One region of the Peribacillus sp. TH14 genome, then DNA from elsewhere that is predicted to be linked to it. Evidence: riboswitches for the same ligand, from Rfam matches in the RefSeq annotation. Region 1 holds a riboswitch; the other holds the start of a gene.
The links. Region 1 has a riboswitch for glycine ahead of gcvT (glycine cleavage system aminomethyltransferase GcvT). Riboswitches for the same ligand answer to the same signal wherever they lie in the genome.
Positions count from the first base shown of each region.

Region 2: another riboswitch for glycine. It lies ahead of JFU50_RS06925 (amino acid permease); the one in region 1 lies ahead of gcvT (glycine cleavage system aminomethyltransferase GcvT).

Region 1 is NZ_JAEKEK010000001.1:3,895,773-3,911,401, reverse strand. It holds gene splB (spore photoproduct lyase) at 1-422, opposite strand, end outside; gene JFU50_RS18985 (hypothetical protein) at 560-745, shown strand; gene JFU50_RS18980 (MFS transporter) at 775-2,025, opposite strand; gene JFU50_RS18975 (vitamin B12-dependent ribonucleotide reductase) at 2,232-4,802, opposite strand; gene JFU50_RS18970 (lipoate--protein ligase family protein) at 5,192-6,028, opposite strand; gene JFU50_RS18965 (rhodanese-like domain-containing protein) at 6,245-6,628, shown strand; gene gcvPB (aminomethyl-transferring glycine dehydrogenase subunit GcvPB) at 6,806-8,263, opposite strand; gene gcvPA (aminomethyl-transferring glycine dehydrogenase subunit GcvPA) at 8,256-9,602, opposite strand; gene gcvT (glycine cleavage system aminomethyltransferase GcvT) at 9,621-10,727, opposite strand; glycine riboswitch at 10,881-10,964, opposite strand; glycine riboswitch at 10,968-11,055, opposite strand; gene JFU50_RS18945 (DEAD/DEAH box helicase) at 11,426-13,114, shown strand; gene JFU50_RS18940 (YqhG family protein) at 13,092-13,889, shown strand; gene JFU50_RS18935 (YqzE family protein) at 13,981-14,181, opposite strand; gene comGG (competence type IV pilus minor pilin ComGG) at 14,413-14,799, opposite strand; gene comGF (competence type IV pilus minor pilin ComGF) at 14,792-15,271, opposite strand; gene JFU50_RS18920 (hypothetical protein) at 15,219-15,557, opposite strand; gene comGD (competence type IV pilus minor pilin ComGD) at 15,544-15,629, opposite strand, start outside.
Region 2 is NZ_JAEKEK010000001.1:1,400,693-1,416,321, forward strand. It holds gene JFU50_RS06915 (amino acid permease) at 665-2,053, opposite strand; gene JFU50_RS06920 (ketopantoate reductase family protein) at 2,491-3,417, opposite strand; glycine riboswitch at 3,973-4,051, shown strand; gene JFU50_RS06925 (amino acid permease) at 4,231-5,571, shown strand; gene JFU50_RS06930 (DUF3311 domain-containing protein) at 5,760-5,960, shown strand; gene JFU50_RS06935 (sodium:solute symporter family protein) at 5,957-7,423, shown strand; gene tnpB (IS200/IS605 family element RNA-guided endonuclease TnpB) at 7,900-9,105, opposite strand; gene JFU50_RS06945 (MepB family protein) at 9,363-9,956, opposite strand; gene argH (argininosuccinate lyase) at 10,246-11,730, opposite strand; gene JFU50_RS06955 (ABC transporter permease) at 11,746-13,434, opposite strand; gene JFU50_RS06960 (ABC transporter ATP-binding protein) at 13,431-14,543, opposite strand; gene JFU50_RS06965 (extracellular solute-binding protein) at 14,559-15,629, opposite strand, start outside.

The DNA.
Region 1 (15,629 bases):
GTACATGCCGCCTCGAAGCGGGTAATTTCAGGTTTTCTTTCGTTTATATATTTTTCAGCTGCTTCGAAAATCTCATCAAGATTCACGTATGTCCTAATGTATGGTTTTGTACCTAGCGTCGTCTGTAAATAACAATAGTGACAGTGACCCATACACCCAGTAGCAAGCGGGATAGCATATTCTGCAGATGGCTTAGACGAGTCGAACTTCAACGTTTTCCTGATTCCCACAACCAGCGTCGACTTGGCGACACGATATTTTTGCAAATCATTATCCCCAGGTAAATCTCTAATTTGATTATGTGAAGTGGTTTCACGGATCTCAATATTCATATCCTCAAATTTCTTTTTTAATTCTCGGCCAAGCGGGTATTCCAGTGCTCTTGGCTCAATATATACTAGCTGTGGGATAAATGGTTTCATATACTTCTCCATTCTTTTTCGGATTTGTTCATACTTTTATTCAAACTAGACAATCTAACTTATAAGGATAGTTTTTCTTAATTTAATTATCCTCATGATTGATTCTAATTGGTAAATTCAAGTATGGGAGATGTGATATGACTAAAAAGCAAGACTTCTTGGCAAATGGAATGGGTAAACAAGTAATTACCGTACAAACAGATAATAAATTTCCCAATCCCCGGAATGTCCCTGGAGACTCTGTCGATGAATACTCGGTGTTAAAGGATGGAAACCAATACTTGGCCGAAAAGGAAATTGCCCAACAAAATGAAAATGGCTGACAAATGAATGCAGAAGAGAAGACCGAATCCTAAGACTCGGTCTTCTCTTCTGCATTCATTTTCATTGTATTTTCTTTAAGGAGTTTAAACGCAAGGAAAAGCAAGATTATACCAAATACTCCGGCAATAATATAACTTATATTTAAATAGTTTTTCATTAACACTGACATGAGTGGTGGTCCTGCTGCAACACCAATAAATCGTGCAGAACTATAGAAAGAGGAAATTGTTCCCCGCTGTGTCTTTTCAATATTTTCAGTAATGAGCGCATCCAAAGTTGGAAGCATGGCACCAATCGCGATTCCTAATACACTTGTTATTATAAGCAGCAACACAATTTTTTCCTTCGTATAGCCAACAAAAACTATACTTCCTGACATTAATATTAAGCTAATCAATATAATCCTTCTCATCAACGGTATGCTTCCTTTTATCTTCCTTCCCGCCACATAAGAGGAGATACATAAGAAGAACAAAGGGATCGCCAAGACAAAGCCTTTTTTAATGCCTTTTAAATCATGTAATTTTTCTAGACTTTCCGATAAAAAAAATAGCACTGCAAAAAGAACAAGCATGACAAAAACGCCCAATAGGAATACAACGGAAAGCCACTTTCCTCCCTCCTCAAAGGTTACTTTCGTTTTATTTAAAAATTCTTTGAACTTTATTGGTGCATGATTATTCTTCGGTACTTTTATAAAGAAAAAAACGAGAACAATCGAAATTAAACTAAAAAAGGAAATAGAAAAGAACGGTAAAAACCAAATAAGTGAAGCGAATAAGGATCCTAAAATCGGACTTAACACTTTCCCGAAGGTATTCGATGTTTCAATTATGCCTAAACAGGAACTTGTTTTCTCATCATCAGCTTTATAAAGGTCGCCTACTAACGGCAAGACGATTGGAGTTGCCCCAGCCGCACCAATCCCTTGTAGAACGCGGCCCAAGATAATCCAGGTATACGGATTGTCCATCTTCCAGGAAACAAAACCAGCAATCAAACCACCTATCAAAGCTAAAATCAGGCTGGGTAGGATAACTTTTTTCCTTCCAATGCGATCAGACAAGTAACCTGCTACTGGAATTAGAAAAATGGAAGCGATTGAATAACTGGTGATTATCATACTCGACTGAAAGGATGTTATGTTCACTTTTTCTTCAAAAACCGGCAACACCGGAATAAGCATAGAATTTCCTAGTGTCATGACGAGCGGAATCGAAGCCATGCTTACAATACACCAAGCACTTACCTTCGTATTATCGCATTTCTGATTTTCCATTCATACACCCCATCATAGTTAATACATTGTAGTTTAACCATATATAAAGAAAAGCTTTCACGAAAATGAATAACAATTAATAGTTTACAGACCAATAAAAGGTAACATTTAAAATTTCAAAATATTGAATACACTCTTAGATTTGCAAAAAAAAGCCGTTAAGATCAGCTTTTCAGCTATACCTTAACGACTTTCTTAAATCAAGCTTATAGGCCGCATTTTAATTGTGCGCCACAATTCGTGCATGTATTACATCCGCCCATTTCCTGAACTTCACCTTTACGGCAAACAGGACAGGTGTTACCTACTTCCGACCCAATCGTAACATTCGTCGAACGCAGTTCATTTATCGTATCAACCAATACGACTTTTTTCTTTTCTTCCACATCTGTTAATTCATCCATTTCAAGTTGCTCATCCATTTGATTTTCTTCCGCTTTAAGCGTAAGAACCTGACTGTCACGGCTTCCATCTACATATACCGTACCGCCTTTTGCTCCGCCTTTGTATAGACGTTCATATACTTTTTCTACTTGTTCAACGGTATATCCTTTAGGAGCGTTAACCGTTTTACTAATCGAACTGTCAATCCAGCGTTGAATAATGCATTGAACGTCAGCATGTGCTTCAGGAGCCAATTCCATTGCAGAAATGAACCATTTCGGAAGCTTTTCTGGATCCGCTTTTGGATGACGATCCAAGTATTCCTGTACGATGTCAGCCTTAACCTCAATGAATTTACCAAGACGACCGCTACGGAAATAGGTGAAAGAGAAATATGGTTCAAGACCAGTTGATACCCCAACCATCGTACCTGTACTGCCTGTAGGAGCAACTGTCAATAAATGAGAATTACGGATGCCATGTGCAGCAACACTTTCTCTGATATCTTCTGGCATTTTTTCCATAAACCCGGTTTGAGTGAAACGCGTTCTAAGCTCATTCGTTTCTTCATCAGTTGACCCGATTAGGAACGGGAAACTGCCCTTTTCTTTAGCAAGGTCTACTGAAGTCCTGTAAGCTGTAGTTGCAATCGTTTCAAACACCTTGTCTACCAGGATATTCCCTTCTTCAGATCCGTACTCCGTTTCACAATAGATTAACAAATCATGCAGACCCATAACACCAAGACCAACCCGTCTCTCGCCGAGTGCTTGTTTCTTGTTTTCATCTAAGAAGTAAGGGGTCGCGTCAATGACGTTATCCTGCATACGCACACCCACTTCTACGGTCTGCTTAAGTTTCTCAAAGTTAACTGTTTTGTTATCTTTATCAGCCATTTCTGCTAAATTTACAGCTGCTAGGTTACACACAGAGTATGGAGCCAGTGGCTGTTCACCACATGGGTTCGTTGCTACAACTTGTTGTCCGTATGCTTTTGCATTTGTCATCTCGTTAGCATTATCAATAAAGAAAATACCCGGCTCTGCAGAATAAGTAGCACAAATATTAATTAAGTTCCAAAGCTCTTTAGCTCGGATTTTACGGTAAACACGGACTTTGCGGCCCATTTTTTCCCACTCACGTACATCACCGACATTGTGCCATTCTTCATTATAAATCGCCATTTCTTCAGCATTATAGCTTTCAACATCCGGGAAACGCAATTCATATTCGCCATCTTGTTCGGCAGCTTCCATAAATTCCTTAGTCAAGCAAATCGAGATATTGGCGCCTGTTAGAAAATCGGCATTATGGACACTGTACGTTCCGCCTGTACGAACCTTTTCCTCGGCCTCTCTAATGATTTTCTCGTTAAATCCGCCTAAACCCGGAATCTCTTTATAGTTGATGATACCTTGGTACATAGCCGTTTCCTGTTCGGTATGCGGAGTGAATTTTAATTTATCTGTAGCGTACTTTTTGATGGTTTCATCTTTTGTGTTTTCCACTAAGTAGCGAAGAATCCGTGGATTTTGCATTTTCGAAATAATGAACTCAGCAATATCTGGATGCCAATCCGCAAGCATAATCATTTGTGCACCGCGTCTGCTTCCGCCCTGTTCAACAAGATGGGTCAATTTCGCAATATCATCAAGCCATGAAACTGAACCGGAGGATTTTCCATTTACCCCTTTTGCCAATGTATTTCTTGGACGAAGTGTCGATCCGTTCGTACCTACACCGCCTCCGCGGCTCATGATTTCCATGACTTGCTTTCTATGTTCGGAAATTCCTTCGCGTGAATCCGGAACAAATGGCATTACATAGCAATTAAAATAAGTAACATCCGTGTTAGAACCGGCTCCATATAATACACGTCCTGCTGGGACAAAATTAAGGTTCTTTAATTCTTCATAGAACTTATTGAACCATTCCGTTCTTTTTTCCTCAGTCTTTTCCACTGAAGCCAATCCCGTTGCATTACGTTTTGCAATTTGTTCATAGTATATTTCAAGCGGCTTTTCAATGATATCAAGCGGTCGATTTACAATCCCCGTTGCCACTTCTTCCGGGTTATCTAATGCTCCGCGAAATTCATCATCCACTAATACCTTAGCTTTTTTCGTTTCCCAATCTATTTCAACGATGTAACCAAGACCCCGTGCAGGGAATTTCGGATCTTCCTTAATCGTCAATACTACAAAATCGCCAGTCGAGAGCGTAATTTTTTCAGTATCCTTAAAAGAATAGCGGTCAAGCATAACTAGACGGGACACGCCTTTATGCGTCATTTTCATATCAGCTGTTACAGGATGGACCTGGGGAAATAAAGAAATATCCTTATTCAACCTTTCTAGATCAACCTTTAAAGCTTCTTTTATTACAACCGACATAATTCCCTCTCCTTTATATGTTTCAAGATCCGTTCTTGCTGCAAAAATTTATATGTAGTCTTACATGTCCGTTTCGCTTAACAAGTTACCCTAAATTTATCATAGCGAAACTCAAAAATCAATATATAGTGTCGTAATAAATATTTCGACTACTATATATTGTGTTTGTGTTGATTAACTTTTAATTTTGTCAAACGATAAATCAATTAATATAGTTAGTAAAAGGGAGGAAAATGTCGATTTATAATAATTTTTCATCAGATTTCAATTAATTTGAACCTTGCTTTTTCCCTGTCCTTGTTAGTGCTTATCGTTGCAAGGAAAAGCTTATTTGTTTGCAAAAATCTGAAAAAACATTTTTATTATCTGTTCTAATTATCCTGCTTCTTCTATCTCAAAAAATTCCATTCATCGCTTTCATATTTGCTTTCTGCAATGGCTTTCACTTCCAGCAATTGCTGTTCAGTGAGGACGTATGGCTCTAATTCGATCGAAAGTCCATCGGCAAAACCTTTTTCAAAAGCATCTTTTGCTTCTGGGATGGTAATCTTTCTTCCGGCAATGTCATTTATGGCCACGGCTTTGTTTTTTAAGTTTTTTTGCATTCTCTCTTTAACCCTGTCATTTGAGAATTTAAACACGCTAAAGAGCTTTTCATCATCAAGTTCAAGTAAAATGGCCCCGTGTTGAAGGATGACGCCCTTTTGCCTTGTTTGTGCACTGCCAGCTACCTTACGGCCCTCAACGACCAATTCATACCAGCTTGGCGCATCAAAACAGACGGAAGACTTGGGTGCTTTTAAAGCCGCTTTCTCCTGATCGGTTCGAGGTACAGCAAAATAAGCATCCAATCCAAGATTCCTGAACCCCATTAATATTCCTTCAGAAATAACTCGATATGCCTCAGTAACAGTAGTAGGCATTCCCGGATAGGATTCTGGGACAATTACGCTATAAGTCAATTCATGTTCGTGCAGTACAGCACGTCCTCCTGTTGGTCTGCGAACAAAACCGAGGCCCTGCCTTTTAACTTCTTCTATATCAATTTCAGATTCTGCCTTTTGAAAATAACCAATCGACAATGTAGCTGGGTCCCAACCGTAAAAGCGGATAATCGGTGGTATTTCCCCTTTACTCTGCCAGTTTAAAAGAGCTTCGTCCATCGCCATATTAAAAGCCGGTGAACAATATCCAGAATCTATAAATCCCCATTTTTCTTTTGTCATCCTTACCCCTCATTTCATGTAGACTGTTTAAAAGTAAGTCAGTAATTCCGTCATAAAAAAACTCACATTTAGTAGTTTAACAGACTTTAACACTCTAAAAAAGAAAGTACCATTAAGTCGATAAAGAATTTTACGAAAATATTTTTTGATTATTAGTTAAAGCAATTATATAATAAAGATTGTCTGTATTCGTTAGGTAGAAGGGAGTTTTTATGTTTGGAATTATTATATACACTGCTCATCATCATAGGAGTGGTTATTGCGTATTCACTTTTTAATTGGTACCGCCAGCGTAAAATCGTTAAAACGTTAACACAGGATGAATTTATTGCTAACTACAGAAAAGTACAACTAATCGATGTGCGGGAACCAAATGAATTTGATAATGGTCATATCTTAGGCGCAAGAAACATCCCTATGACTCAAATGAAAACACGCCTGGTCGAAATTAGGCCGGACAAGCCTGTATACTTGTACGCTCAAAGCGAAATCATCAGCGGAAGAGCTGCAGCCATGCTATACAAAAAAGGCTACAAAGAACTGTTTCACCTAAAAGGCGGTTTCAAAATGTGGACCGGTAAAATTAAAGCAAAGAAATAAGAACCCATCTCCGCATGGGCTCTTTTTAATTAAAAAGCTATCATACTAAAAATTGAAATGAAATGCCGTCTTAAAGCTTATTATGTCTTATTGTATATTCATTTCCAGCTGGTCATTCTCTATACATATAATGAATAAAAATCCCCGCTCAGATGGCGGGGATTTTTATTTAGGCTATTAAGCTTGATAACGGAGGACTGGTTTTCTTGCAGCAAGCGTTTCATCCAGCCTTTTAATAACTGTTGTATGTGGCGCTTCCTGTACGATCTCCGGAGTTTCTTCCGCTTCCTTAGCTATCTGAATCATCGCATCAATGAACGCGTCGAGAGTTTCCTTTGACTCCGTTTCAGTCGGTTCTATCATCATTCCTTCTTCCACGTTCAACGGGAAGTAAATAGTAGGTGGATGATAGCCGAAGTCTAGTAATCTTTTGGCAATATCGAGTGTTCGGACGCCCAACTTCTTTTGCCGGCGGCCACTAAGCACAAACTCATGCTTACAATGGCGATTATATGGTAAATCAAAATATGGTTCCAACCTACGCATCATATAATTCGCATTGATGACCGCATTCTCCGTGACAGCCCTAAGACCATCAGGACCCATAGAACGAATGTACGTATAAGCCCTCACATTTATTCCGAAGTTTCCGTAATAAGGTTTAACTCTTCCGATGGATTGCGGGCGATCATAATCCAGCATAAATTGCTCATCTCGTTTGACCACGAGTGGTTTAGGCAAGTAGGGAATCAAATCCGATTTTACTCCGACAGGACCAGATCCCGGGCCACCGCCACCATGTGGACCTGTAAATGTTTTATGGAGATTTAAATGGACCACATCAAAGCCCATATCACCTGGACGGGCTTTAGATAGGACTGCATTAAGATTGGCTCCGTCATAATAAAGCTTCCCACCAGCATCGTGGACAAGTTTTGCCATTTCCAAAATATTCTCTTCAAACAATCCTAATGTATTGGGATTCGTCAGCATTAAAGCCGCTGTATCCGAACCTACCACGCGCTTTAAATCTTCAAGGTCAACTAAGCCATTTTCATCTGATTTTACCGTAATCGTTTCGAGCCCCGCAACAGTGGCGGAAGCTGGATTCGTACCGTGTGCCGAATCAGGAACTATCACTTTCGTCCGTGCTGTATCGCCGTTCGCTTCATGGAAGGCACGAATCATCATTAATCCTGTCCATTCACCATGTGCACCTGCTGCTGGCTGTAAGGTCACTTGATCCATCCCTGTGATTTCTGTTAAATGTTCTTGCAAGTCAAATAATAGTTCCAAGGCTCCCTGTACAGTCGCCGGATCTTGATATGGATGGATATGGGCGAAACCGTTAAAACGCGCCACATTTTCATTTATCTTCGGGTTATACTTCATCGTACAAGAACCGAGTGGATAAAAGCCCGAATCCACCCCGTGATTCCGTTTGGAAAGAGCTGTATAATGACGCATGATATCTAATTCCGATACTTCTGGAAGCTCAGCCTCTTCTTGACGGATGTATTCGGCAGGAAAAATCTCTTCAAGTGAAATTTCTTCAACATCCATTTCCGGTAGACTGTACCCGATTCGACCAGACGTACTGATTTCAAAAATGAGTGATTGATCTTGATTATTCATGTTGATCCCCCAATTCCTGCGCAAGTGCATCAATTTCTTCTTTTGTTCTAAGTTCTGTTACAGCCACAAGCATATGGTCTTTCAGCTGTGGATAAACAGTCCCTAAGTCGAAGCCGCCGATAATTTCTTTTTCAAAAAGACTTTGATTAATTTCTTGGTAAGATGCCGGCAGTTTAATGACAAATTCATTAAACGATGGTCCCTCAAACACCACTTCTATTCCTTTTTCCTTTATAGCTTTTTTCGCATAATAGGCTTTTTGAATATTATTCACTGCCATTTCTTTGACACCCTTTTTCCCAAGTGCGGTCATCGCAACAGAAGCTGCCAAAGCATTTAACGCCTGATTGGAACAAATATTGGATGTGGCCTTGTCACGACGAATGTGTTGCTCACGAGCTTGAAGCGTCAGCACAAATCCCCGTTTACCATCTTCATCCACTGTTTGCCCGACGAGACGGCCTGGCACTTTACGAACAAGTTTGTTCGTGACAGCAAAGTATCCGCAATGCGGTCCGCCAAAAGCTGCTGGAATACCGAATGGCTGAGCATCGCCTGTTACGATATCAGCACCAAGGGCACCTGGAGGGGTCAATGCACCTAGTGCAAGCGGGTTACTCGAAACGATAAACATGGATTTCACATCATGAATGATTTCTTCCATTTCTTTCAACGGTTCAATACGTCCAAAGAAGTTTGGATATTGCACAATGACTCCCGCAATATCGTCTTTCGCCAATTCCTTTAAGGCAGCTAGATCTGTCACACCATCTTTAAATGGAATTTCAATGACTTCCACTCGCTGACCTTTCGCATACGTCTTAACGACTTCTCTTGATTCAGGATGTACTGCCGCTGAAATTAGAATTTTCTTACGTCGTGTATGACCGGATGCAAGCATCGCTGCTTCCGCTAATGCCGTCCCTCCGTCATACATGGAGGAGTTGGCTACATCCATGCCTGTCATTTCACAAATCATCGTTTGATATTCAAAAATGGCCTGAAGCTCCCCCTGTGAAATTTCTGGCTGATAAGGGGTGTAGGCTGTATAAAACTCCGAGCGGGAAAGAACATGATCAACGATGACCGGTGAATAATGGTCATACACGCCCGCACCAAGAAAGGAAGCATAGTTTTTAAGATCAGCATTCTTAGAAGCAAGTTTTGATAATTCTTTCATTAAGGCTGGCTCTGATTTAGCTGGTTTAATGTCATATTCGCCTTGAAAGCGGACACTTTCAGGAATATCGTTGAAAAGGTTCTCAACAGAAGGGACCCCTATTACCTCCAGCATTTGTTGTTTATCCTGCTCTGTCATGGGTAAGTAACGATGTTTCATCTTAATGACCATTCCTCTCTATTTACGTGGTTTTTTATAAAAAGGTGTTTGTATAATAACAGCTTTCAATCGTTTTGAACGAATTTCCACTTCGACTTCAGAATCCATCACCGAAAAGTCTTTATCGATAATTACCAATCCTACATTTTTCTTCAATGTTGGTGATTGAGTGCCAGTCGTAACTTCACCAATGACTTTATCCCCACTGTATACCTTATAGCCATGACGAGGAATGCCGCGGTCAATCATTTCAATTCCGACAAGCTTACGTTGTGCCCCTTTTTCCTTTTGTTCAGTAAGAACGGCTTTCCCGAAAAAGTCGGCTTCCTTATCCACTTTAACCGCAAAACCAATCCCGGCTTCAATTGGGGTAATATCCGGTGAAAGCTCCTGTCCATAAAGCGGAAGTTTAGCTTCAAAGCGGAGTGTGTCACGTGCCCCTAAACCTATCGGCTGTATCCCTTCTTCTTTTCCTGCATCTAGAATAGCTCTCCAAAGGGCCGGGCCATTTTCACTGTTGCTATATATTTCAAAACCATCTTCACCCGTATATCCTGTACGTGAAACCATCGTGGAAAGCCCATTTATCAGGACATTTTCCTTGAATTTAAAAAAGCCAATTTCACTCAAAAGTGTATCATTAGATAGTTTTTGTAATATTTTCTCTGCCAAAGGTCCCTGCAGTGCCAACTGTGTATAATCGCTTGATACATCCGAAAGTTGGACATCCTCTGAACAATTAGCTTGTAGCCAGTTAAAATCTTTTTCTGTATTGGCGGCATTGACCACGAGCAGATAGTCGTCTTCTGCCTTTTTATAAATGATAAGATCGTCAACAGTACCGCCGTTTTCATAACACATAGCCGTATAAATTGCTCCGCCCTGTTTTAGCTTTGATACATCATTGGTCATCATTTTTTGTAAAAAGGCAAGACTCCCTGGGCCCTTCACATCAACCTCACCCATATGGGAAACATCAAATAAGCCAGCTTTTGTACGAACTGCTTCATGTTCGTCCTTGATACCCGAAAATTGGACAGGAAGTTCCCAGCCGCCAAAATCGATCGTTTTTCCTCCGTATTCACGATAAACCTCAAATAGTGGCGTTCTTTTTAAATTGGTCAAAAAATGACCCCCCTTAGATTTTTTAGATTTACTTTGCTCACTTTTCTAAAAGCTTCTTTCCATTTTGTCAGATCTTCTTATACTTCTCAGCCTGATTCATAATGTGGAAAAAAGGGCACAAAAAAGGACAGAGAAAGCCCTAAAGAGCTTTTTCTCTGTCCTGAAACCTGAAAGTTTACCTATATAATAGGTTTTCCCCTTTGGTGGCCGTCCTGCAACGAGCGGCGCTCTCCAGAGTTGCGTCCAATAAGAGTTCTTTTGCCTGAGAGATTCACTGCTAAGTTTGCTCCTTCGGCGCTACATTCGTAGTCTCTCCCCTTATCTTCACCCGCATATAAATGTGTCTCCACCAATTAGGAAAGTAATTAATCCTACTGATAGTTAGTAAAACCTCTGTGCATTTACAAAATGCTTTCTCTACCAACTCTCCTTAAAACTTCAGAACTTAATGAATGATCTCTAGTCTGTTAATCTGGGATAAAGTAAGAGGCGGTTGCCCATACTATGAAAAACATGAACTACATTCATCTTTTAAGCGTTTTGGGAAATTGGAATTTTCTAAATATACTTACATCCTACCTTAAGAAACTTTTCTCTGCAATATCTTTTACAGAGAAATATTTTTCTTACTTCACATATAAAATGTTCGGGTTTCAACCTTAAATAAGAAAATTATGATTTTAGAAGGAGTAGTTTCAATGAAAATTAATATATCCTTCAGTTCTGATTGGAATGACGAGTTTCTACAAAAGATGGAAAATGACGGTCCATGGGGTAATTGGGAGCTTTATAAATTGGCTGTTCAAATGGAAGAAAACCTCATTATTCCTGATTTTGAAGGTTTACAGGCACCCAAGCATCTTCCACAGCTCACCCCGCTTCCCCACCAATTGGAAGCGGCAAAGCAGGTAGTTGAAAAGATGAATGGAAAAGCCATTTTAGCTGATGAAGTAGGTCTCGGAAAAACAATCGAAGCTGGCTTGATTCTAAAAGAATATATGATCCGTGGTCTTGTTAAAAAAGTATTAATTCTTGTCCCCGCTTCACTTGTAAGTCAATGGGCTTTTGAATTGAATACCAAGTTTCATATTCCGGCTGTTGTTCAAAGAAAAAGCTATGTGTGGGAATCATGCGATGTTGTTATATCATCCATTGATACAGCGAAACGAGCTCCCCATCGAGATATCATTTTTAATCAGCAATATGACTTTATCATTATTGATGAGGCTCATAAACTTAAAAATAATAAAACGAAGAACTATGAATTTGTCCAAAATCTGAAAAAGAAATTTTGTTTATTGCTGACAGCTACGCCAATTCAAAATAAAGTCGAAGAAATTTTCCATCTTGTTTCGTTATTGAAACCGGGACACTTGGGAAATGCAACACTCTTTTCTGAGAAATATAAAGGCAAAGGCCGAAATGTTATTGAGGATGAGCACCTAAAGGAACTCGTCAACACTGTTATGATTCGGAACCGACGGGCTGATACTGGAATTGAATGGACAAAAAGGCAGGTGGAAACAATCATCATTGAATTTTCTCCAACTGAACAAGCCTTGTACGACGCTGTTTCCAAATTTAAGCCTATTTCAGATGGATCGAAGGGAAGTTCTTTTTCAGCACTCACCCTCCAAAGAGAAGCATGCAGCAGCAGAGAAGCCGTTTTTTATACATTGAAAAACATGAAAGCCAAATATGAACAGCCTTCCCCTGACTTTTTAGCAAAGCTAGATGAGCTGTTTGAGAAGGTAAATGAAACAGAACAAAACTCCAAGGCTGAAAAAGCTTTAGAACTCATCAAGAAAATTGATGACAAAGTGATTATCTTTACCGAATACAGAGCCACTCAGCTATATTTACAATGGTATTTACAACAGAATGGAATTTCCTCAGTTCCCTTCCGCGGCGGCTTTAAGCGTGGAAAAAAAGACTGGATGAGAGAATTATTCCAAAAGCAGATTCAAGTTTTAATTGCTACCGAAGCCGGTGGGGAAGGAATAAACCTTCAATTTTGCCACCACTTGATTAATTTTGACCTGCCATGGAATCCAATGAGACTTGAACAAAGAATTGGACGGATTCACCGACTTGGCCAGGAAGAAGATGTCATGATATATAACTTTGCAACGAAAAATACAGTTGAAGAACATATTTTGAAATTATTATATGAAAAAATCCATTTGTTTGAAAAAGTAATTGGTGAATTGGATGATATTTTAACGAAGCTGGATATTACCAACATCGAAGAATATTTAATTGACGTGGTCGGCGAGTCCCGAACTGAGGGTGAAATGAAAATCAAGATGGATAATTTTTCATCGATGATTCAATTCGCTCAAACTATGAAGGAAGGTGAGATTCATGCAGCAACAGGAAATTCATGATTTTTTAATAACTTTCTTTGAAGCTAATGATTGTGAAGTACTAGAGAATGCCCCATCCCATATCACTGTTCAACTGACGATTGAAATGGATAAAGAGTTAATGAACCGTCCCTTTTATTGGCATTATCTTGAAAAAACGGGCGGGATTCCAAACCCAGCCCAGATTACTTTCATTACTAATCCTGATCAGGCTCCACCCAATATGAAAGGAGAACGAATTCACTTTGGTTCGCCCCGTCTCCATCAAATTATCGAATCAACAAAAAGGCTGGCTGGATATACTAGACTTTTCGAGGATACACTCCCCTCAAATGGTCGCCATAATCCATTGTTCCCCTGGCTTACACTAAATGTTAAAATATCTTATCAATGTGATCGAAAAAAAGATACCTTTATGTCTGTTGGATTGAATTTAATCTCCGGGGAGATCATGGAAGGATTTCACAATCGTGTTTTACCGGTTAAAGTCACCCCAAAGATACCGGATTACTCCTTCACCCTCTCACCATTAATCATGCCAAAGAGTGGGTTAGCAAGACTTGATACATATATCCGAACCAGCTTCGAGAACGATGACCATTCTTGGGCGGAAGAAGCCATGGAGCGCTGGCAGAATGACTTAAATTTATTGGAGCATTTTTATAAGGATATGGATGAAAAAAGCGAAAGTTATTTCACTGAAAAACAGGCATTACAGGCCCAATATGAGCCAAATATCCTAATATCAATCATCAATGGCGGTTTATTTTACTTATCAGATAGAGCGTTAGGATAAATGGATCTATTTTTCCAGAAATGATTTCTCTACTACAACCGCCTAGCTAGGTTTGCCTGACTAAACAAAAAAAAAACAGATGTCCAAAAGCTTAGGACATCTGTTTTCTTTTTTTGATTTTTTTTCTTACAAACATCGACAAAGCGAAAGGAACAATACCAAACCAGTGGGACACACCAGTATTTTTATCCTCTTTCCGATGACGACGTTTTTCTTTCCGTTCTTTCTTGGTCAAATTAAAATATTCGACAAGCTGCTGTGTAAGATATTTGATATAAGCGTTAGTAGACATACAATATCACCCTAAATAAAGTATGCCCCGCTTATGCTTCTTTTATTCTTTCTAGTTTACCCGAGATGGTTACTATTTGGGCCTGCTTGTTGTATCGATGGTAAGTTCTCCACTTCCATTTAGGGGAAGCCTGACATTAGTCTAATCATTCCGTTCGATACCCCATTCACAGTCAGCCAAAAACGTTTTCATCCTTCCTGAATCCGCACCATCAGGTTGCCTTCATACGTGTTATACGGACTGTTTTTCTATCCATTCTACAACTCTACCTAACTCTTTGTCATATTGAATAATGATTCTACCAACTCGGTTATCTTTAGTCGAGGAAGCAAATTCAATAAAGGCATAACGGGCATCTTGTTTCGTTAATATATAATGGACATCACCATTGGGATATGAGATATCCCCCTGAAGGTTCTTCGGTATATCTTCACCCCATCCAGCTGTTACCTCATTAACGGCTAGATGCACTAAATGATCGGCCACAAGCGTTTCTTCCACTTCTTTATAAAATTTTTTATCGATGACAAATTGATCGATCATTAATATCGTGAACATGATAAAAACACTCGCTACAATCATGACCATCGGGAAAACGACCCCTTTTTGATTATTCATCAACTTTCGTCTCACTTTTAAAGAAAGGATGAAACCTGCGAATAACAGTATTCCCTGCTTTATCCGTTATATTTAACACAATGACGTTACCATCCTTCTCAACCTTAAATTTTGAAATGTTCTGCAGGATGACCTCATGACCTTTTCCATTCACTCGCCTGCGGAGCTTATCTTCATATTGTTCAATAAAAGATAACTGGTCACCTGAAAGTAAATATAATTTATTTTCTATTACATCCTGACTTTTAGCACCCCTGACCTCCTGTTGCATTTGCATCGTAAAGATCTCCCACTCTTTAGGATGCAATTTGTCTTTTGATTCCAACTGTGTGTGAATAATTGAAAAAAGTTGTAAGATGAAAATAGAGGTGGTCATTAATATCATTAAAGAAAAAAGCATTTCAATTATTGTAAAGCCATCATTTTTTCGCAGCATCACAAATGGATTCTGATTTACCCACTTCATTTTCATATCGTACACATCCTTCAATCATACCTGGGAAATCCTTCTGTTCCTTCCATGTTAGTTCATACAATCTTTTCTGATAATGGATTTCCTGGTCGACAGCATTTACCTCCCCATCCATGAAGGCAGTCAATCTTTCATATAACAAATAGTGGGCTTCTGTCCTTAAGACAACATTTTTCCGATTGGTCATTATCTCCTCAAGTATCGGCAGAATCGAAATGACCAAGACTATACAAATCGAAAAAGCGGCTATCATTTCTAAGTAGACGTAACCTCTACTGTTTCTCAATCCTAAACCTCCCTTTACCGATATTAAGGATTAACTTGTACTTCCCTTTTGTCGTATCAATCATCATCGTCC
Region 2 (15,629 bases), 2.5 Mb from region 1:
TTAAATTTCACAATACTTGAAAAACATTTATATTTTATAAATAATCCCATTGTTTTTTCGGAATTCACTATTAATATTCTTTTTAATTTGAAAAAATTAGGTGGATTAAGCCCCAAAAAACAAACATTCGATTTCTAGAACTATATGCTTCAACAATATAATCATTTCCCTTTAACATTATACTTAAAAATCTTTAATAGCTTATATGTGCAAAATAAACCGTTCCAAATTAATGGGTTTCCCGATTTTCTTTATTCCTTTTAAGGTTCGGGTTTATTGCAATAATATCAAAGCAACTTTGTTCAAAATAACCGATTTGCTAGAATCAACCATAACGGTGGGGAGGTTCCATGACCACAATGGGATATAAATCCCCCATATTTCTAAAATACCTTATCGGTTTTCAATTTCACTGGATTATTCCCCCTTTACTCCCAGTGTTCTTTTCTTCCGCAAAAAAAGTCATGCACAAGTTGGGGAAAAAGCCTGAGGGATGAAGACCTCTCTTTGCTTTGTCCACAATTTATGCACAACTTTAATTAGTATCTATTATATTTAAACTAACAGTGAAACACACTCAGCATAGCTAGAATGATGAACGTAGATTAATAGTATTTTAATGTTTCCTTGAACAAGATGATGTCCCTAAATCCTTACTTGCTTCTTAGCTGGAAATATCATCATCGGTCTTAGCCTCTAATGGTACTCGCTTCTCCATTTTTAAAATGTAATAACTTGCTACGACTATAGCTAGGAAAACGACCCCAACAATCAGGGAAATACGAGTACTAGGGTTAATCCACATACCAACCAGCACCATCAGTAAAAATGCAATTGTTGCATAGTTGCTGTAAGGGGCAAAAGGCATTTTGAACGGGTGGTTTTCCATTTCCGCAGCTCTTACCTTTCTGAATTTAAGCTCACTAATAAGTAAGACAAACCATGGAATCATTCCAGGTAGAACACTAGCACTGTAAACATAAAGGAATAGTTGTGGCGGTGCAAGGTAGTTCAAGACAACACCAATTGCTAAACCTAAAAGGACAGCAATCGTACAATAAGCTGGCACTCCATTTTTAGATACTTTCGCAAAGATTTTAGGAGCTTGACCGTTCATTGCTAGAGTGTAAAGCATACGACCTGCACTGAAAATCCCACTATTACATCCAGACATCGCCGCTGTGATTACGACAAAGTTAATAATACCTGCTGCTGCAGTAATACCTATTTTAGCAAAGGTTGAAACAAACGGACTACCGATGTCATCTAGTTGGTTCCAAGGAAAGACTGTCACGATGACAAAAATAGCGCCAATATAGAATATTAAAATACGCCAAATGATGCTTTGGATAGCTTTTGTTACAGTCTTCGTTGGATTTTTCGCTTCACCCGCAGTGATACCGATAAGTTCAACGCCCTGATAGGATGCTACAACAAGGGAAAGCGCAAAGAAGAACCCTGTCCAGCCCCCGGTGAAGAAGCCGCCATTTGCCCAAAGATTTGATAATCCAATTGCATCACCGCCATTTCCAAACCCGAAAAAGATAAGACCTAGTCCAGCAATAATCATCAGTACAATCGTTATAATTTTAATAAGCGCAAACCAAAATTCAAATTCCCCGAAAGATTTTACAGAAATGAGGTTTGCAGCCCCTAGGATAACCATGGCAATCACACCTGGTATCCATGCGGGTAAATCTGGGAACCAATACTTCATATACATTCCAACGGCAATTATCTCGGACATTCCGACGATTACCCACTGAAACCAATTACTCCATGCAGTCATATAACCTGCTAAAGGATGAATATAGTTACTCGCAAATGTTGCAAACGAACCCGTAGTAGGCTCTAAATAAAGCATTTCTCCCATAGAACGCATGATGAAAAATATAAAAAGACCAGCGATAGCATAAGCTAGCATTACAGATGGTCCAGTCCATTTAATCGTACTTGCTGATCCCATAAATAACCCAACACCAATGGTACCGCCCAAAGCGATCATCTGAATATGACGTGCCTCTAGCCCTCTCTTTAATTCTTTGTTTGACATGATTAATTCCTCCAGATGTAATATTAGCGACTATACTTCGTACAAGGTTATTAAAGTTTTTTTCTAGCCCCTAATTAACTCTCAATTTAGATCAAAACAACTGTTGATTCATTTTCCATACTTAGATTAGATTTAAAAAGTTCCAATTCTTTTTCATATCGCATAATTTATAATCTTATCTTATAATAATAAATATTCTGTAAAAAAACAAATGTATTTCTAGAGGAAACACTAACCAGTATAAAAAAATTCAATCACTAAAAGTGATATTAGATATATTAGTATTTTAAGAAATCAATAAAATAACATGACCCTAATAAGATAAAGTAGGGAATTTAACACAACCAAAGGAAACCCAGTCTTTAAAGACTGAGCTCAGTTCAAATGGCCTTGTTCTAGAGCAAGGTGAGGGAGTTATCATAGAAAAAAGTCAAACTTTAGTTGAAATTATATTGACTTTCGAGAAATTCAATTCGTTCATATAACTCTTTGTTTACAAGTGTAGGCACTCCGTATTTCTCACCTAATTTTAATACCGTACCTGCAAATAACTCAACCTCACTGTAACGTCGAGCTTCGATATCTTGAGCCATGGATGGCTTTCCTTCTGGGCTTAATGTATCCAATACACTTAACCAATAATCCAGATCTCTTTCCGTTAAATGAATTCCTTCTTTCTCTGACAGAACGATAACCTCTCTCATGGCAGAAATCATCATTTCTCTTGCATGACCCTTTCGTTGAATTTCACCATAATTACTTTTATAGACAGCAACAGTTTGATTAACACCAACATTCAGCATAAATTTCCCCCATTGCCGCTTATACATATCCGTATCTATCTCATATGGGACCTTCATTTTTTCAAAAAAATCTGCCACCTGCTGAACCTTTTCTGAAACCAATCCAGGTTCCCGTTCACCAAGGCAGAGTATGCCCATATGGTCGTATGTCAACTTATTTTCTTCTTTAACAGCATCCATACCTTGCGCAACACAATATAAGACTTTATCCTTTCCATACGCCTCACCAATAATCGCTTCACTTGTGATCCCATTCAAAGCAGAAATAATAATCGTCTGTTTTCCAATTTGATTCTTCACCGCTTCAATAGCATCTTCCAATCCACTAAATTTAACAGTAAAAATCATCAAATCTGCAGGCTCGCATATTTCTTCAGGCGTTACATAATGAAAGTCACAAAGCTCACCATTGCAATAAACCCCATCCTGGACATATCTCTTTATTCTAGCTGTATCCGCAATAATCCTCACATTCTTCTTCGGCATTTCCTTTGATAAATGATGTCCATATAAAATGCCCAGTGCTCCTAATCCAACAATTGATACTGTCTTTATCGCCATAGCATCTCTAATTCCCTTCACCTTTTTACCTAAATATTATCACACTATTCAGAAAACGGTCGCGATTAAAATGCCAGTTCTATGGTATGAATTGTTTAGAAAAAAACCACCTAGAAAAGCTACAATATTGTGAAATACCAATAATGACACGAGGGGCTTGTAACATCCCTTACAGCTTCCTTTTGGTTCATATATATCACCAAAAGGAAAATTAAGGCTTAAACGAAGTCTACTTTTCTGAGGAACGATAACCACAAAATTTGTTGTTGTTTTTTGTATTGATTTTAAAGTGTACCCGTTAACTATCAGCTACAGTCATTATGGCTTTTCCAATCACTATTTTTAAAGAGTTGATATATACCAACTACATTACCCGCTAACTTTCCAATTTTCATATTGACCTATAGAATAAACAATGATAGAATTCCAATATTATATTGACGTTATTTAAGTATAATGACAAATGACCGAAGGAAGATTCAATTCTTCTACAAACGGACATTTATTACAACCGCATACTAGCAAGCGTTGAATGCTATGGATCACACTATAGCAGGAGCAGCTTCTGGAGAGACTGTACATAGTACAGCGCCGAAGGATTCACAATCTCAGGCAAAAGGACAGAAGAGTAACGAATGATGAATTGTTATTCTTAAACCTGACGAGATTGGTAGTATCCAATCTCTTTTTTTATTGTCCAAAATCCAAGATATTGCCATTCAATGGCATAAGCGAGGTGAAAACAACGAGCTACACGGAATGTGGAATCACGCTCCACACGACTAAGATCATATACAACGGGAGATGCTCAAATTGGCTAAACAGGAATTGAAAAGAGATTTAAAAAATCGCCATATACAATTAATTGCAATAGGAGGAACCATTGGCACCGGTTTATTTCTTGGATCCGGTAAAGCCATCCAATTAGCAGGCCCATCCATTATCTTTTCCTATCTTATTATAGGGATTGCCTTATTTTTTGTTATGAGGGCTTTAGGGGAATTACTTTTATCCAACGCCGGTTATACGTCATTCACCGAATTCGCTACCGAATATATCGGGCCGTGGGCTGGATTCGTAACCGGATGGACCTATTGGTTCTGTTGGATCATGACAGCCATGGCCGATATCATTGCGGTTGGTGTCTATATGCAATATTGGTTCGATATCCCTCAATGGATACCAGCTCTTGCATGCCTAGTCATTCTGTTAGGATTGAATCTATTGACGGTTAAATTGTTTGGAGAACTTGAATTCTGGTTCGCGCTCATTAAAGTCATCACGATTATTGCCTTGATTATTGTAGGCATCATCCTGTTAGTCATTGGCTTTAAAACCAATACAGGAACCGTTTCACTCACCAACCTTTGGAGCCACGGAGGCATGTTTCCGAACGGCGTATCCGGCTTCCTGCTATCTTTACAATTGGTTGTCTTCTCCTTTGTAGGGGTCGAATTAATTGGTGTTTCTGCAGCAGAAACAGCTAACCCGAAAAAAAATATACCATCAGCCATCAATAAAATCCCAGTCCGAATTTTACTTTTCTATGTAGGTGCCATACTCGTCATTCTATGCGTCAATCCTTGGACACAGCTGGATGCATCAAGCAGTCCATTCGTAGAAGTCTTTACACTAATCGGCATTCCAATCGCTGCAGGGATTATCAATTTTGTTGTCCTGACATCCGCTGCATCTGCCGGCAACAGCGGTTTATTTTCAACAAGCCGTATGCTTTATACATTAAGCAATAATAACGATGCTCCTGCAAAATTAGCAAAATTAAATAAACATGCTGTTCCAAGTAATGCCTTGGTTACATCGGCAATCGTCGTCTCCCTAGGGGCATTGCTAAGCAAAATGATACCTGAACAGGCCTTTACAATAGTAACTACAATCAGTGCCATCTGTTTTATTTGGGTTTGGAGCATCATCTTGATTTCACATATCAAATATGCGAAAAAACGTCCGGACTTGAGAGCCCACTCTACATTCAAAGCTCCTTTTACACCCTTTATCAATTACGTTATTTTAGGATTATTTCTGTTCATCCTAATCGTTATGCTATTCGCTGAAGCTACACGACTTTCACTGTTAATGACGCCAATCTGGTTCATTCTTCTACTCGTACTCTATAATTATCAGAAAAAAAAGTAGCTATTTTTCATGGTCGCAGGAATTAAAAGGAAGGGACACTCCCTTCCTTTTTTTCAATTTATTTTGCTAACACAGAGAAGTGCTACTAAAATATATAATGCAGCCACAGTAAATTTTATATTAAAATAGTGTAAGGTACTGTAAGTCGATATGAATGACTTTTCACTTAGAATGGAGGGGTTGGATTAATGAAGATTATATATATACTTACTCTAGTTCCTTTTATAGGCATATTAGGATTTCTTCCGTTTGTTAACAGAATAGAACCTTATGTATTAGGGATGCCTTTTAATATGTTTTGGATGGCTATGTGGGTGGTCCTTACATCCGTTATTTTGGGCATCATGTATAAGTTGGACCCCAGAAATCGGGAAGGTGACCAGGAATGAATATTTCCCTCTTAATTATTTTAGGATTTTTACTTTTATCAATCTTTTTAGGTATTCGATCTTCAAAAGGAAAAGACATGAATTTGGAACAATGGACGGTTGGAGGCCGTGGTTTTGGTGCTATATTCGTCTTTCTATTGATGGCTGGAGAAATTTATACGACGTTTTCCTTCCTTGGCGGCAGCGGCTGGGCTTATGGTAAGGGTGCACCCGCTTTATACGTCCTTATTTACATTACTTTGTCTTATGTATTGTCATATTGGCTTCTTCCGGAAATATGGAAATATGCCAAAGAAAATAGTCTAATGTCTCAATCTGATTTCTTTGTAAGCAAGTATAAGAGCCCAAGCTTAGGAATTCTGGCAGCACTTGTCGGTGTGGTATCTATGATTCCAGTGATTGTCGTGCAACTTAAAGGATTAGGGATTATTGTTTCAGAAGCATCTTATGGAGCAATTTCAATGTCTACCGCGGTCTGGATGGGAGCAATCAGCCTTACCATTTATGTTATGATTTCTGGAATACACGGCTCAGTTTGGACAGCAGTCATTAAAGATATCATGATGATCGTGATTATAGGATTCTTAGGAATTTATCTTCCTATTCATTACTTTGGTGGTTTTCAACCGATGTTTGAGGCCGTAAATGCAGCCAAGCCTGGTTTTCTAAAGCTTCCTGAACAGGGGCTTAGTGTTTCATGGTTTATCTCCACGGTAATATTGCTTGTATTTGGTTTTTACATGTGGCCCCAAGTTTTCAGCGCTGTCTATTCGGCGCGCAGCGGGAAAGTATTTCGTAAAAATGCTATAATCAGTCCGTTATATACGCTCATGTTGTTATTTGTCTTTTTTGTAGGATTTACTGCTATATTGAAAGTGCCTGGACTCGTTGGGGCAGATGCAGACCTCTCATTGCTGCGCCTTTCTATCGAGACCTTTGATCCATGGTTTATAGGCATAATCGGCGGAGCTGGAATGCTGACCGCATTAGTACCAGGATCCATGCTTTTAATGAGTGTGGCTACACTGCTCGCGAAAAACGTCTATAAGGAATTTGCACCTACAGTACCCGATCGGAACGTTGTAAGATTAGCAAAGTTCCTCGTTCCTGTTATTGCATTAATAGCAGTCTACTTTACCTTAAACGGCGGCGAAACGATGTCAGCATTAATTCTCATGGGATACAGTCTTATCACACAATTATTTCCGTCTCTTCTCTTTAGCCTGAAAAAAACTAATCCTATCAACAAATTTGGAGCAATCGCCGGGATCATCTGCGGATTGGCCATCGTAACCTACATTACGCTTAGTCATTCAACCATAGGTACCATGTTTCCATCCTTACCACAGGCAGCGAAAGATTTGAATGTTGGAATCATTGCCTTGGCGGTCAATTTCTTTGTTATGATTACTGTAAGTCTCGCTTTTAGAAAGCTCTCGGTTCAGTTAGATCCCGCAAAATAATCTAAATCTCTTAAAGATATATGAAGTACTTCTTTGACTGTGGTTTTTGGGGATTAAAAGTGCACCGTAAATTATATAATCGAAAGGCTCAGTCAAAAGACTGAGCCTTTATCATGTTATGTATCCCATACCCCATAAAGGATACACACTTCTTTTTCTCCCTCTAAAACAAAAAAATTCGCACGAAAAATTCCATTGATTTTTCTCTTAATACATGAGTAATGAAAGACAGCAAGAGCCTTGGCAATCAGCAGATAAAATGTTTTTCAAAAGATCATACTGATGAAAAGTACAAGATATAATTTACGGGTCAGTCAGCAGTACACTTCTTTCAGATTCAAGAAATCAAAATCCCTGAAAAATAAAACTCCAGGAATTCGTGTAAGTATACGTTGAACTACCCACCACTTATCGACCTTACGGTCTGATTGAAGTGGGGGATTCCTAAGAACATTAGCCTATCGGCCAATTTTTAATTAGGCTACTCCCGTAGTTCCTACGGTTAGAAGCCTTATGGCTTCATTCATTAGATTGAGTCCTGCGTTAATATCTCGATCGTGGTGAGTAGAACAAAAAGGACAATCCCATTCACGAAGATTCAGATGTTTAACGTCTTTATTTTGGTAACCGCAGCTAGAACACAATTGGCTAGAAGCAAACGTTTTAGATACGGTCACGATTTGTTTAGCATACCATTTTGCTTTGTATTCCAACATTTTTTTGAATTGGTACCAAGATACTTCACTAATAGCTTTAGCTAGTTTGTGATTTTTCATCATACTCGACACTTGCAAGTCTTCCATTCCAATAACATCGTGGTTTTTGATGATTTCGGTAGAAACTTTATGTAAGTAATCCATTCGGGCATTTGAAATTTTTTCGTGTAGAATAGCCACTTTTCGTTTTTGTTTTTGATAGTTTTTTGCTTCAGCCAATGGTTTATTTTGATTCAAGGCTATTTCTTGTCGCCTTGAAAGAATCCGTTGTGCTTTGGCCAATTTCTTTTCGACCGTCCGGAAGAATTTTGGGTTTTGATAGATCGTACCATCTGAAAGAATAGCAAAATTCTTCAAACCAACATCTACACCGCACGAACGATTCGTTTTAGGAAGTACTTGTACATTGGTTTCCGCTAAAACGGAAATGAAATATTTACCCGAAGGGTTCCGCCTGATTGTGGCATTGATGATTCGCCCTTCGACTTCGCGGCTTTTAGCAAAACGAACTAGACCGAGTTTTGGTAATTTGATTTTGTTTCCAATTATTCCGATATTTCCATTCGTATGTTTAGTCGTGTAGGACTGGATAGGATTCTTTTTCGATTTGAAGCGTGGTGACTTGTTTTGCTTTTTATAATATCGACTATAGGAATCTGCTAAATTTTCCACCGATTTCTGTAAGGCAATACTGTCTACTTCTTTCAGGAAAGAATACTCTTTCTTTAAAGCTGGAAGTTCTTTGATTGTTGCGTATTTATTCAGAAAAGAACCTTTCCATTCATTAGAGGGTAATTGGCCGTTCTGCTTCATTTCTTCACAGATATACCAGTAGGCATCTTTCTCCTTTTGTTTGCCTAAAAAGAAGTTATAGACAAAACGGGAGCAGCCGATCGTTTTATTGATTAGAACTAGTTGTTCTTTAGTTGGATAGATTCGAAATTTATAAGCTTTGTTTACGACCATTGGTTTCACCCCCTTATAGTTATTATTAATCATCGAACGTATGTTTGTCAAAAGATTACTTTGGCTTATGCCAACCGGCCATTCATCTCCCCTTTATCGTAGGGCTCTCGCCCTTCACACGCTTGAAGAGGGAGTCTTCTGGCGGGAAATGATAAAAAGATTCTTTTATTCATGCCTATGTTTAACGATACTGATAATAATTCATCAAATGCTAACAACTCTTTTGTACCATATTTCTAAATTCATAGAGATCATAATTATATTTCTAATTGACTTGCCTGATCTGGACTGTAGAGCATCTGAACACGAGCACAGTCTATTGGTTTATTTATAGGTATCTCTATGAAATATTTCAGCTGCCATATCTGAGTCTTTTGTGCCTGACGGCTAGTAGGCTTGTCCCAAGGTGGGTAAACGCGTATTGCTCGTTTACCACCTTTACCTTTATTAGATATTATATTCTGATCACATAAAACAGCTTTTGGAAATACAAACTGACCAAAGTTATTACCTTTGCGAGTACTAATAACAAACAAATCAGCTGGATCTGATATGTCATATGGTTGAATCGCTCCATCCCCAATTCTCTCCCACAAAGTCACAAATTGTCCAACCTTTGTAGGTGTGATTTTAGCCACACGAAATCTAATGGAAAGGGTATTCAACTTGAATATATAGGCTCCATATTCAGCGTTTTGTGCTTCTATTAGTGGTTGTGAGAACTCAAACCTGCACGGGCTATAAACAAGTTCCTTTGTTGCAAGAAGGTCACTATGAATTGTGTCAGAGGAAGCCCCGGAATTTTGAACGCTGAGATCTGATTCTAATAAGTCTTGATTTTTCTCATCCATCTGTTCTAATCCTCCATTTTAAAGCTTTCTAGTCATTTTACTATATTCTCTTACAAAGCCATTCGATACACATCACTCCCGTTCTGCCCCTTCATTTTAGAACATTTGTTCGTTATATTCAATTATCAACAGCATTATTTATCAGATCCCTAGCCCTGTAAATAGTTAGATGACATTTAAATAAAATGGAATGAACCTAAAAAAACCCAGGCAACTTCCTCCCGGGTCTTTAATCATTATGCTGACTTTTCCACTTGTTCTGCTTACGGGACTTTCCAAAGCTGCAACCTCAATATTCTACTAAAGCTTTCCTTCTATCATTCAAATCCTTAACAATTTCCTTATATTCCTGCACCTGTTGTTCTAGTTTTTGTTTTCTATTCACAATCATCCTCGAAACTTCTTTCGGGCTAGGCCCACCTTGAATGCTTCTAATCTCCACAAAATATTCGGGAGAGATGATTTTTTTCCATTCGTCTTCTGCTATATTCACTGAAACGAATTCATTAATAATCTTGTTAATGTCTTGTGTGTCCCAGTCATATAACTCTTTACCTTCACTTATCGACCGTTTTGCAATATGACTAGCTATGGAATGAGCTTTCCTAAATGATATCTCGTAATCTCTTGATAGAGTATCTGCTAATTCAGTAACCGTGATACTAGATTTTGCGGCCATTTTTTTTGTATGTTCTTCATTTACTTTCAAGGTTGATATGACTGCATACATTAGTTTCATGACACGGCCTGCATTCGAAAATGCTCGATATAAATGCGGCTGTAAATCATCTTCCGTATCGACGATATCACCAAATGGAGTATTGTGGATCATATTCATTGCAGCAAGCGCATCACCATACGCACTGCTGGCAATTGATCGGGAATGTTCAATTGATACTGGATTTCTTTTTTGCGGCATGATACTGCTTACTTGAACATAAGGATCTGCCACATAAAATGTACCAAACTCCCTTGTCACATGCTGCAAAAAATCTTGAATCCATCTTCCAGTATTGACCATGCACGTCATAATTGCAGTTGCAGTTTCTAATAAATAATCGGCCCCGCCAATCGAGTCATAGGAATTTTCAACAACCGCCTCAAAGCCAAGCAATTCAGCGGTACGATTCCGGCTGATTGGAAAACCAGTTGTGGTTAATGCGGCCGCTCCCAGAGGGGATAGGTTCACCGTTTCATAGGCTGCCCATAACCGTCCAATATCTCTTTGAAGAACATCATAAATGGCTAGAAAGTAGTGGCCCAATGTAGTCGGCTGAGCTGGCTGAGTATGCGTGTAACCCGTAATATAGGTTTCTATATGCTTTTCAGCTTGCACCAAGAATGACTCACTCAATTGGTCTGCATAGCCAATTAATTGAAGAAGATGGCCCCTCAAAACAAGCCGATACATTGCAACTCCCATATCATTACGACTGCGACCGATATGAATCTTTCCTGCAAGCTCATGACCGATTTCTTCGCCAATCTTTGCCTCCATCATGAAAAATAAGTCTTCGAATTGAGGTTGATAGGTCAGGAGGGTGAGATCTGTTTGAGCCACTTTCCGAATCCCATCCAGCATAATTTTTGCTTCTTCTTCTTTAATAATCTTTTGTTCTGAAAGCATGATCACATGTGCTCGATGAATATCGAACATCACATGAAATAAGTAATCTCTTTGATCATTAAAAACTGGCATTAGAAGCTCTTCTACATATGTTTTTCCTGGAAAAACACTACCTTCATTTTTGATAAATTCATCCAGCTTACTCATCTTTTTACCCCCGATTTATAAGGCTTTTTCTGCTTTGATTCCAAAAAACTTATTCGAAATAAAAAGAACAATAACAATCAGCGTGATTTGAATCATCCCATAAGCAGCTGCCTGCCCCATATTGAACATCCGAAGCTGATTCATAATTTCAATAGATATAGGTCTGTTAGAAATCGTATACAATAGGACTGAGGTTGGGAATTCTCCTACAGACTCGATAAAGGCTAATAATGTCCCTGATAAAACGCCAGGCATAATAATCGGTAAAATGACCTTTCTGAAGGTATAAAACCACTTTGCCCCCAAGTTTCTTGCTGCTTCCTCAATCGAGTCATCAAGCTGCTCTAGAACGGCGTTAGTTGAGCGGACAACAAGCGGAATATGTCTAACGAAATAGGCAAGGGGCAGAATCCAAAATGTTCCTACTAATATCTGACCGAAAGAAAAAACGCTAGGTTCATTAAATGCAAATATCAAGTTCATCCCAATAACCGTTGCAGGCAAGGCCCATGGAATCATGACTAGAATATCAATAAAGCTTTTCCCAATGAATTTCCGTTTGACAAGAACATAGGACGCTATGACCCCAAACACCAAATTTGCTAGTGTGGCAATAACAGCCATTAGTAAACTATTTCGTAACGGTTTAAAAATATTAGGGTCTTCAAACAAAAGCCGGTAATTTTCCACATTAAATACTGTTGGATACGTTTGAAACGTCCAGGTTCCATCCGGTACAAGTGAAAGCAATAGAATCGTAAAGTGCGGTAAAAGCAGAATAAGTACGCCGATGATACCCGTTACCACCATCACCCACTTCATAAGCGGATTTTTCACTTCACTCCTGTGTGCCCCGATTCCTTTTGAAGCCATGCGGTAATCTTTCCTATTCTGATACCAACGCATGAATAATAGAAATGAAATCGAAACAATGGAAAGAATTACAGATTGAGTAGCAGCAATTTCCATATCACCATTAATTTTCGAAAAATATATTTGCAAGCTCAACACTCGGTACCCACCAGCTAATAAAAACGGGGCACTGAATGAAGCCATTGAAATCATGAATACAAGTAAAGAAGCGGCAACGATGGCAGGTGTTAATAATGGAAATGTCACATTCCAAAATACCTTGAATTTATTCGCTCCTAAGTTATAAGCAGCTTCTTCTAGAGACGGATCAATTTTATTGATCGCAGCGGATACGGTCATATAAAAATATACATACATCGTATAGGCATGCACGATCAGGATTCCCGAAACCCCGCCAATTTTAAAAGGAACTTTATCAAGACCAAACAAATCCTTAATAGCATTTGGAATTAATCCTGATTCTCCATATAAAAACATAAAGGCCATAACCCCTACTAATGATGGAAGAACAATCGGCAAAATCGCTGCAGTTGAAAAGAAGCTTCTGCCTGGAAAATCGTAACGGTTAAAAATAATGGCAAGCGGAATACCAATCAAGGCACTAGCCAATACACTTAAAATTGATATATAAACAGAGTTCCATAGAGCCTCTAAGTTCGTTTTCGATTCCTGCACGAAAAAATCCTGATAATTTCCGAAAGTTATCGATCCGTCTTTTTGCAAACTTTCAAAAAAGGTTCTCAATGATGGATAGAGAACATACGCTACGAGCACTAATACAACTGGTATAAGAAGCCAAATCGTCAACCTTGTATCACGATTTTTAATCATGGAGCATCACCGCTTATGACCGGGATGAGGCGCAGCTGTTTCTCCGGAAGTTGTACATACACTTCCTTCCCTTGATAAAAGTATCCGAATTCATGCGTGTTTAACACGTCCACCCTCAGTAACACGTTATGAACACCCACCATTACATTCACAACAGATCCAAAGAATTGGACAGATTCTATTTTTCCTTTTAAGATATTTGTTCCTTCTTTGACCTTATCAAGAATACGGATTGCTTCAGGACGAATCGAAACTGCAAGGTTCTTTTCATTCTGTTGAATTAACTCTCCTTCATTAGTGTGATTATGTACAAGTAATTTTACCGGTTCTTCACCGTTTTCTAGGGTAACCACTATATTCTCTTGTTGAACGTTCTTCACTTGAACGGACAATAGATTAATCTCACCAATAAAACTCGCCACGAAATCATTAGCGGGCTGATTATAAATTTCTGCTGGAGTCCCGACCTGGTGACATACCCCAAAATTGAACACGGCGATCCGATCACTCATCGATAATGCCTCTGCCTGATCATGTGTGACATAAATGGTGGTAATCTTATAATCACGCTGCAGTCTTAAGATTTCTGCTCTCATTTCATCACGAAGCTTGGCATCCAAATTGCTTAATGGTTCATCCAACAGTAATATTTCCGGTTCAATAACAAGTGCTCTCGCAAGGGCTACACGCTGCTGCTGTCCTCCGCTTAACTGGCTCACTTGACGATCCGAGTAGTTCTCCAGCCTGACTTTGCGAAGTGCATCCAGCACTTTCCCCTTTAAATCGCTTGAAGAAACTTTTCTCACGCGCAATCCAAAGGCTACATTTTCAAAAACCGTCATGTGAGGAAAAAGGGCATAGTTTTGAAAAACCATGCCAGTATTTCTTTTCTCCGGAGGTACTCGCGTCATATCTTTGTCGCCAAATCGGACGACACCCTTTGTTGGATAATAAAACCCAGCAATCATCCGAAGGGTTGTCGTTTTACCGCAGCCACTTGGACCTAAAAAGGTAAAAAACTCACCGTCTTTGATTTCCAGATTTAAATGATCGATAGCTATCGTTTTTCCGAAGGCTTTTTGGACATTCTCTATTTTTATTGACGCCATCCCAACGACACTTCCTTATTCTTTAATTTCTTTATCTCCACTTTTAATATTTTCGTCCCAATATTTCATCCACTCGTCACCTTTTTCTTGGAAAACATCCCAATCAATATCCATCGTTTTAATATCTGTTTCCGTGATCCATTCAGGTAAATCTGTCACATCACTTCTTGTCGGAATCCGGTAAAATTCTTCAGCTAAAATTTTCGCAGCTTCTGGTGAGTTCACAAACTCATAAAACGCTTCAGCTGCTTTTGGATGCTTGGCACCTTCAACAATGGCAATTCCTTCTGTCAACACCGGTGTTCCGCTTTCTGGAATAACAAACTCAAACGGATAGTTTTTATTTTCTTTCAGCATGACAACGTCCGGCATTGCCCAAACAGATAGTGAACCCTCTCCTTTGGCTACTTTGTTATACATCATTTCCGGGTTGGCTGAATATTCTTTTGTATTTTGGTCGAGCTTCGTTAACCAATCATAGCCCTCTTGAGGATCATTTGTATCCTTATACGTGCGATAAATCATCGAAGAAAAAATCGTCCTCATCGTTCCAGATGCTAGCGGATAGCGAATGATAATTTCATCTTTCCATTTCGGGTCAAGCAGCTCATCCCAATCTTTTGGGACTTCGTCTTTTGATAGTTCCTTGCTGTTATACATGATGACTTCTGGAGTCTGGCTCGTTCCCGTCCAATACCATTCTGGATCGTGGAACCCTTCATCAAGACTATCAGAATAGGTAGGTTGGTAAGCAGCTAGCAGTCCATCATCCTTTGCTTGGTTAAAGTTCGTGGAAGGTGCTCCCCACCAAACATCTGCCTGCGGATTAGTTTTCTCTGATCGAACACGATCAAGGATTTCCTGGGACCCCATGTCAAGCCACTCAACATCAATGCTATATTTTTCTTCAAACTGAGTCTCGAATTTTGATAAAATATCTTTTCCATGCGGCGAATAAACAACAATCTTATCTTCTAATTCACTTTTTTCTTCTTTGGCACCGCCTGCATTCGAATTCGTTTTTGTATCTGTACTGCTACATCCAGAAATCAATAAAGCTGCCGATAAAGTTAGCACTGAAACAAA